Regions from separate parts of the Marinobacter halotolerans genome, predicted to be linked through region 2. Evidence: predicted binding sites of a transcription regulator. Region 2 holds the regulator's gene; the other holds the start of a gene.

Region 1 (4,500 bases), 1.2 Mb from region 2:
AATGTAACCTGAATCCAGACCGCCCATCACGGTATCGTCGGCGCGTCGGGCATCACTATCCCTGGCCACACAGACCTGCAAATCCCGGGCATCCATGTAGTTCAGCACCCGGCAAAGGTACTCAGCGGCAATGTCCACCTTCAGGGTCCAGGAAAGGTTGGTATAGCCGAACACCATTCCCGCATTGGGCACGCCCTCGACCATCACGTTCTTGTACACCACCTTGTCCCGCATCACCACCGGCTTGCCATCGACAACCAGTTCGGCACCGCCGAGCATCTGAATATCCAACCCGGTGGCGGGGATAATAATATCCGCTTTCAGCTCCTCGCCGGACTTCAGAAGAATGCCGGTCTCCGTGAAGCGCTCGATGTGGTCCGTTGCCATGGACACTGAACCGGCCCTGATGGCCTTGAACAGGTCACCGTCTTTCACCACGCACAGGCGCTGGTCCCATGGATTGTAGCTGGGAGTGAAATGGCGCATATCAGCCTTGCCGTCCAACTGTTTGCGCACCGTTTTCAGCATCCAGTTGCGCATCATCCTGGGTCGCTTGCGGGACAGGTTGAACAGCAACCGGGCAACAGTGATGTTGCGGGCTCTTATCAAACGGTAAGCCAGTTTCGAGGGCAGGGTCCGCTGCAGAAAGCGGGCAATACGATCATCCGATGGCAACGGCATCAGGTAGGTTGGCGAGCGCTGCAGCATGGTCACGTGCTCTGCCTCTTCGGCCAGCGTGGGTACCAGGGTGACGGCCGTGGCGCCGCTGCCGATCACCACCACTTTCTTGTCCGCATAGTCCAGATGCTCCGGCCAGTGCTGCGGATGGACGATCTGGCCCTGGAACGCGTCTTCACCGGGGAAGTCGGGCTTATAGCCGGCGTCGTAGTTGTAGTAGCCGGTGCAGCCGATCATGAAATCGGCCGTAAACGTGAGCCTTTCACCGGTTTTCTCGCGCTCCGCCGTAATCGTCCAGCAGGCGCTCTCTGTGGACCACTCCGCGCGCTTGACCGCCAGGCCGAAACGAATATGCGGGGTCACGTCATAGTCGTCAGCGGTTTCGGATACGTAGTGCTTTATAGAGGGTCCGTCCGCCAGTACCTTGCCGCCTGTCCAGGGGCGAAAGTTGTAGCCGAAGGTGTACATGTCCGAGTCTGAACGGATACCGGGGTAGCGGAACAGGTCCCAGGTTCCGCCCAGATCATCGCGGCGCTCAAGGATGGTGAAGCTTTTACCCGGGCAATCCCTCCGCAGATGACAGGCAGTGCCAATGCCCGACACCCCTGCGCCGATAATCAAAACATCTACATGCTGCTCACTCATACCTGCCCTCATCGGCCTGATTTCTTGTCGTCATCTCCCCGTGCATTCTAGCCTAAGTGATAAGGACAGAAATTGGCCGGAAAGGTCGCCAAGGTAGCAATTCCGGTCAGTCTCAAATCTGTTCTCTGTTGAATCAAAATAAAAAAAAGGCCCTGCCATTTCAGACAGAGCCCCTTATTGTCGTTGCTGAAACTTTGGCAATCAGGCCTTTCTGCGACGCGCCACAAAGGTACCTACCAGCCCCAGGCCCAGCAGAGCCAAGGTTCCTGGCTCGGGTACAGTCACAGACGAAGTGTTGAAGTTGTCGAAGCCCAGGCCAACACCTGAATCTTTGGTTCCGGTGAACACAAAGTCGATACGATTGAATGCTGCTCCACTGAGGTTAAACGTCCAGGGCAGGCCATCAAGGGACCCGGCTCCATTCGTTGAACCTACGGGGCTAAGCATACTGTCTATCAGGTTAGCCCCATTGTACGCGCGGACATCCCATTGTTCGGTTCCCTGACTGTTGTTTCCATCAATATCCCAGATCTGACCGCTGGCAGCGTTTACCGCGGTGCTGTAAATAATAGAAAGATAAACCCCATTGCCACCCCGGGATCCTACTTCCCCGCCCGTGCGAACAAACCAGTCACCGAGACCGGGAGAAGCCAGGAACTGCTGGTCGTAATCAGAATTCTGATCATTCAGGAACCCCTGAGGATTGGCATCAGCCTCACCCGACTTTTCGATAAATGCGCCGTCAAAAGTTACCCCGTCGGAGGCTTCATACTGATCGGTAAGGGCGTCGTTATCACCCAGGCCGCCGCCGGGGAGGCTGCCCACATCTTCAAAGTCAATCAAGGCAGCGGCCGCCGGGCCTGAGACCAGCAACGTCATTGCAGTGACAAAACACATCTTCTGGAAATTCATAAGTTACATCTCTATGTCTGCTGAATTTGCTATTGAACAGAACTTCAGCAAGACCTGTTCCACTCCTCAAAAAGCCCGTGAAAACAGATAGGTGTGTGAACTCGAAATAGAACAGGAGAAGTTTATGTAAATTAACTCGACACAATTGGCCGTTTTTGGCAAAAAGAAAACGGATTTACTTTACAGGGTCGACTATGAGCCCGGCCTCATCTGACTCATTCTCAGCTGAACACCCGACTGGCCTCTTCCACCACAATGCCGTGGCGCCTGGCCAACTTTAGCCGGTCATCGTCATAGCCGCCGCCAATCACCGTAGCGACGGGTATGCCGCGCGCTTTAAGCTCGCGCAAAACCCGGTAATCCCGCTCCCGGATGCCGGATTCGGTGATATTCAGCCTTCCCAGCGGGTCACCGGCGAACACGTCTACCCCTGCATCGTAAAGGACGATGTCGGGCTTCGACATTGCAAGCGCCTGACGCAGTGTGCGTTCTACAACCTTGAGGTAGTCCCCGTCTTCCATTCCATCCGGCAGGGCCACATCCAGATCGCTCACCTGTTTTTCGAAGGGGTAATTGCGTTCACAGTGGACGGAACAGGTGAACGCATTCGGCTCATTGGCCAACAGCCGGGCGGTTCCGTCGCCCTGGTGCACATCCACATCAAATATCAGCACCCGGTCTACCCCGCTCTGGCGCAACAACACGTTGGCCGCTATGGCCAGATCATTGAGGATGCAGAACCCGGCAGCGTGGTCGAAATGTGCATGATGGGTGCCACCGGCCAGATGGCAGGCAACGCCGTATTGCAGCGCCAACTGCGCCGTCAGTACCGTGCCCGACGGTGCCAGAAACGTCCGCCGCACCAGCCCTGTGCTCCAGGGCAGGTTCATCTGCCGGGTCTCCCGGGGAGACAGGCGGTTACCGGCGAAGCGGGCGAGATAGTCCGGGCTGTGGGTCTGGGTCAGCCAGGCCTGTCGACAGGGTGCCGGACGGTAGCTGTTCTGCCGGGTGAGCAGTCCATTCGACCGCATGTGCTCCGCAAGCAGGCCGAACTTTTCCATGGGGAAACGGTGTTTTGCAGGGAACGGAAAACTGTAATCCGGATGATGGACTATGGGAATCAACATGCACTTTCCAGTAACCAGTGATCAGGTATGAATGTACGGGCACTGTTGCAGCGAAGATTGCAGGTCATTCATAGTGAGGTAGATAGTGCGCCAGTGTCCGGAACAGATCGTATGCTATTGCGTCAGTGACTTAACCCATTAAAAAGAAAGGTGTCCCGGTGTCCACCAGTGTCCAGATAAGTGATATCCAGCTTACCTACCCGACAGAATCCGGGACCGTAGCGGTGCTCAAAAACGCCTCGCTCACAATTCCGCCTGGCGACACTCTGGCAATTACCGGCCCCTCTGGTAGCGGCAAAACCTCACTGCTTCTGCTGCTGTCCGGGCTTCAGCGCCCCACCTCCGGCGAAATCCTGGTAGGCGACCAGCGCCTGGGGGACATGGACGCCAATACCCTGGCCGATTGGCGCAGTGAGCACCTTGGCATCATCTTCCAGTCGTTTCATCTGCTGCCAGGTCTGACCGCCCTGGGAAACGTCAGCCTGCCGCTGGAAATCGCCGGGCAAACCGGCGCCCGGGAGCAGGCCAAGGCCATGCTGGACGCAGTAGGACTGAGCCATCGGCTGCAACATTACCCGGGGCAGCTTTCCGGCGGCGAGCAACAACGGGTAGCCATTGCCCGAGCCCTGGTGCATCAGCCGAGCCTGTTGCTGGGGGACGAACCCACCGGCAATCTGGACCAGGAAACGGGTGAAAAAGTGCTGTCATTGCTGTTCGACCTGCACAGAGAAAGCAAATCCACCCTGGTGCTGGTCACCCACGACGAGCGCGTGGCCCAGCGTTGCCAACACCGCGTTCGGATGGACGGCGGGCGTCTGTATGAGGACTGAGCCTCCCAACCGGCCACGTTCGGCCAGCATCCTGTGGATGCTGAAATTCGCCATAACCGACCTACGCTCCCGTATTTCCGCGCTCAGGGTATTTCTCGCCTGCCTTATTCTGGGTGTCACCCTGGTGGCGGCCACCGCCAGCCTTTACCGGGTGATCGAGCAGAGTCTACTGGCAGACACCCGGGCGCTGATGGGCGGCGATGTGGAACTGGATGCCAGTGAACCGCTTCCAGACGCCGTGCTCGAATGGGTAAGCGCCACCGGAAAGATCGCCCTGATTCGGGAGTTCGACACCATCGTCAGCAGCG
Region 2 (4,500 bases):
ATTCTTTTCTTTGTGCTTGAGTATCTGTCTGTCCAGCTTGTCTACCAGGGCGTCAATCGCCGCGTACATATCCTCGTTCTCAGCCTTTGCGTGAATCTCACCGCCAATCACATGGAGGGTCGCCTCCGCCATTTGCCGCACTTTCTCAACCTCAAGGGTCACCTGACAGTTGCTGATATGGTCAAAGTGACGCTCTAGCTTTTCAAATTTTCCGGAAACGTAATCTTTCAGTGCGGGAGTCAGTTCTACGTGATGGCCTGAAATATTGAGTTGCATTGGCGTCTCCTGTTGTCTGCGAACGGGTGAGTCCTACACCAGTCGCTTTCTTTCGTTGGATGGAGGAATGTGCATTGCCTCGCGGTACTTGGCCACTGTCCGTCGGGCCACTTTTATACCCTGGTCCCCTAGCATGGCTGCAATTTTGCTGTCGCTCAATGGCTTTTTCGGCGTTTCCGCTGAAATCAGTTTCCTGATCATTGCCCGTATGGCGGTCGAGGAACATTCGCCGCCCTCGTCAGTACTGACATGGCTTGAGAAAAAGTACTTGAGCTCAAAAATGCCCCTGGGGGTATGCATGTATTTCTGCGTGGTTACCCGGGATATGGTGGATTCATGCATTTCCACCGCCTGGGCAATGTCCGACAGAATCAGCGGTTTCATCGCCTCTTCGCCATGATCAAGAAAGCCCTGCTGGTGCTCGACAATACGCGTTGCCACCTTTAGCAGGGTTTCGTTACGGCTTTGCAGGCTTTTGATGAACCATTTTGCCTCCTGCAGCTGATCCCGCAGGTAGGTGTTGTCGGCGCTGCTGTCTGCACGCTTGATAAGTGAAGCATAGCTGGCATTCACACGAATGCGCGGGGCAATTTCAGGATTGAGTTCCACGCGCCAGCGCTCGTTGTGCTTCCTGACAATGACGTCCGGGATGACGTAATCCGGTTCGCCCTGATCAATGGTGTCTCCCGGGCGCGGATTCAGCGCCGTGATCAGCGCCAGAACTTCCCGAAGCTGATCTTCTTTCAGGCGACTGCGCCGCAGAAGCTGCGCGTAATCCCGGTTGCCAAGCAGGTTGATGTAGTGGGTGATGACCAGTCTGGCCTGGGCCAACCAGGGTGTATCGGGCGGGAGCTGATTCAGCTGGATCAGTAGACATTCCTGGAGATCCCGGGCGAAAACACCGGGCGGATCGAAATGTTGCAGACGGTGAAGCACGGCTTCGACTTCGTCCAGCTCCAGCGGGTCTTCGTCCGATTCCTCGACCATGCCGGAGTGGATTTCTTCCAGTGGCGAGGTGAGGTAGCCGTTGTTGTTCACTGCATCAAGTAGCGCGTGGGCGATGGCCTGATCCCGCTCACTCAGTGGTGTGAGATTTAGCTGCCATTCCAGGTGATCCCGCAGGGTTTCGGTCGGGGAGTTGCGGGTCTCGAAGTCGTGGTCGTTTTCGTCGTCGTTTCGGGCGGCCGGGGCAGGAGCTGACTGATAGATATCGTCCCAGGCGGTGTCGACGGGCAGGTCATCCGGGATTGTGTCGGGACTGTCGGTTTCCGATGCCCAGTCCGGGCCGTTTTCCGATTCGTCCCAATCACTGGAGGCCTCGGTTTCCGCGGCGCTGGCTGTGTGCTCTTCGTTATTCGCCGCGTCCTGTTCATCGCGCTCGGACTCCGCGGTATCACCGACCTGATCCTCTTCCTCGGACGTTTCCAGCATGGGGTTGGATTCCAGTGCCTGCTGGATTTCCTGCTGAAGGTCTAGCGTCGAAAGCTGCAAGAGGCGGATGGCCTGTTGCAACTGGGGCGTCATGGTCAGGCTCTGGCCCATCTTTAATTGTAATGAGGCTTTCATAACCATGATTCAGGGTCCGTCACTCGGTCTCTCAGGTGCAAGGCGTTGACAAAAACTCTATGTATGTTGGCAACTTGCCATACCAAGCAAGTTCTTTGCCGAGTGTACTTGCTTGCGGATGGCAAAACAATTGGCTGCTGTGCCTGTTGTCACGGGGATTCATACTAAAGCCTGAACTCGTTACCAAGGTAAACTTCCTTGACCTGCTGGTTGGCGAGGATCTGCTCAGCGTTGCCGGAGGCAATAATATGTCCGCCGCTGACAATGTAGGCGTTCTCGCAGATGTCGAGGGTTTCGCGCACGTTGTGATCGGTGATCAGAACGCCTATGCCCTTGTCCCTCAGGTGGCGGACAATCTGCTTGATGTCGCTGACGGAAATAGGGTCTACGCCGGCAAAGGGTTCGTCCAGCAGTATGAAGGCCGGCTCCATGGCCAGGGCCCTGGCGATTTCCACCCGCCGGCGCTCACCGCCTGACAGCGCCATGCCAACGCTGTCGCGAATGTGGTTGATGTGAAACTCTTCCAGCAGTTCTTCGGCCTTGGCTTCCCGCTCACTGCGTTTCAGCTCTGATCGGGTCTCCAGAATAGCCATGATGTTGTCGCGAACGGTCAGTTTGCGAAATACCGAGGCTTCCTGGGGCAGATAGCCGATGCCCTGGCGCGCGCGGCCATGCATGGGCAGGGGAGTGATGTCCTTGCTGTCGATGGTCACGCGGCCGTTGTCGGCGGGTACAAGCCCGACAATCATATAAAAACAGGTGGTTTTGCCGGCGCCGTTGGGGCCAAGGAGGCCGACTATCTCGCCACTTCTGATTTCCAACGAGACGTCGATGACCACTTTTTTCTGCTTGTAGCTTTTCGCCAGATTACTGGCTCTCAGAACTGCCATCCGGTCCCTTCTTGTCAGTGCTGCGTGGCTGAATAACCATTTCCACCCGGCCGTCGCCACCACCGGACTCGTCGGAGCCCTCGGCGGTCACGATACGTTCGGCGCTATCATAATGAATGACCTGCCCGCGAAAAAGGTTTCCGCCCTGCTCAATCACAGCCTCGCCTCTGAAAGTGACCCGGTTGTCCTCCGCCGACCACTGGATTTCCAGGGCGCGGGCATCGGTTTCTCCCTGGCCTTCGACGGCTGGTTGCCGGTACCTGGCCGGCTGGCCTGAAGCCTGAATCCGGCTCACGCCTTCCTCACTTCGGGTAACGGTGACCCGTTCGGCCGTCAGGCGGATGTCGCCCTGGGTCATCTCTACTGAACCGGTATAGGTTGCAACGCCCTTGCTGTCATCCAGGCGGGCCGTGTCGGCAGTGACGCGGATGGGGGTATCCGACTCCAGATTGAACGCAGCCACCGGCGGTGCCAACAGCATCAGCACAAGGTAAAACAGAATGCCGGGATTGCGGCGTGTATGTCTATTTACCGGGCTCATAACGTCCTTCCACCTGAGCGTTGAGTTCGAGTATGCGTTCGTCAATCCAGACTTTCATGCCGGTCGCGCGGGTAATGCCGAGCGGATCGCTGATTCTGACCGGGTCAGCGGTATAGGCCGTGCGTTCTTCGTTGTCCAGCGTGAGCGTTTCGGTTGAGAGCGACAGGGGGCCGCGTTCATCCGACAGCCGCGTAATGTCGACGTTACCGGTCAGGAACATCATTCCCTGCGTCTCAAGAAGTCTGCCCTGTTTCGCTTCCAGCTTCCAGGTGGCACCGTCGGATTCCCCAAACAGTGTGGCGCGTGGCTGTTGCATGCGGAAGATGCTGTCTTCTTCAAATTGCTCGATCCGCTCGCTTTTTATTTGCATGGCCAGTTGGCCGGTGGTGCTGAATGACAGGAACTGACCGCCCACCACAAAGGCGTCCGGCTCGGCTTCGCCCCGCAGTTTTGCGGCTTCCATAGGCTGCACAGGTTCGTCGCTCTGCCAGAGCATGACGATCAGGGCCGCGATCACCGCCACCAGGGCCAGCGCCCGGGTTTTTGGGCCGCGAATCAGGGTTTCCAGGGTCATTGATCCGATCCCTGATTCTGCATCTGATCTTCTTGCTGGTAGGGAAGCAAGGTAGTGTCCAGCTTTCCCTGGGCCAACAGCAGCAGGTCACAAAGTTCCCGCACCGAACCCTGGCCTCCCGCCGAACCGGTGCACAGATCCGCCGATTCGCGCACCGCCCAGTGGCCATTGGGGACCGTCACGCCCAGACCGGCGTAGAGGATGGCGGGCAGGTCTGGCAGATCGTCCCCCATATAGGCAATGGCGGCGGGCTCAATGTTCAAACGATTGGCCAGTTCCTGGAGTGCAACTTTTTTATCCTCCCGGCCCTGCATCAGGTTGGAAATGCTCAGGTCGGTCATGCGTTTTTCGGTAAGGGGGGAGCGCCTGCCGGTAATTACGGCAAGTTCGATGCCTGCAGCCATGACCTGCTTCATTCCCAGGCCATCGAGGATATTGAAGCCTTTCATTTCATCGCCACTGGCAGTGAAGTAGAGTTTGCCATCGGTCATGATGCCGTCCACATCCAGAGCCAGCAGCCTTATGCCGGCGGCTTTCTGGAGAATGGCTTCGGGCCATTGGGGGCGGAGGCCTGGCGTTTTTGCGGCCATCAGATCACTCCGGCCCGTAGCAGGTCGTGCATGTTGATCGCGCCGGTCAGCAGGCCATTACGG

The links. Region 2 encodes sigma-54, which starts transcription at its own class of promoters, with help from an activator protein. Its sites were predicted from a motif close to ANTGGCATNNANNTTGCTNT; they were not measured.
Region 1: the regulator sigma-54 is predicted to act here: its motif matches at 2,280-2,299, upstream of FPL19_RS06790 (PEP-CTERM sorting domain-containing protein).

What each region holds. Positions count from the first base shown of each region.
Region 1 covers NZ_VMHP01000001.1:1,448,213-1,452,712, forward strand. Annotated here, with positions in the region: gene FPL19_RS06785 (flavin-containing monooxygenase) at 1-1,323, opposite strand, end outside; gene FPL19_RS06790 (PEP-CTERM sorting domain-containing protein) at 1,525-2,235, opposite strand; gene FPL19_RS06795 (histone deacetylase family protein) at 2,457-3,362, opposite strand; gene FPL19_RS06800 (ABC transporter ATP-binding protein) at 3,521-4,192, shown strand; gene FPL19_RS06805 (ABC transporter permease) at 4,182-4,500, shown strand, end outside.
Region 2 covers NZ_VMHP01000001.1:263,062-267,561, reverse strand. Annotated here, with positions in the region: gene hpf (ribosome hibernation promoting factor) at 1-276, opposite strand, end outside; gene FPL19_RS01160 (RNA polymerase factor sigma-54) at 310-1,848, opposite strand; gene lptB (LPS export ABC transporter ATP-binding protein) at 2,007-2,732, opposite strand; gene lptA (lipopolysaccharide transport periplasmic protein LptA) at 2,710-3,273, opposite strand; gene lptC (LPS export ABC transporter periplasmic protein LptC) at 3,257-3,847, opposite strand; gene FPL19_RS01140 (KdsC family phosphatase) at 3,844-4,437, opposite strand; gene FPL19_RS01135 (KpsF/GutQ family sugar-phosphate isomerase) at 4,437-4,500, opposite strand, start outside.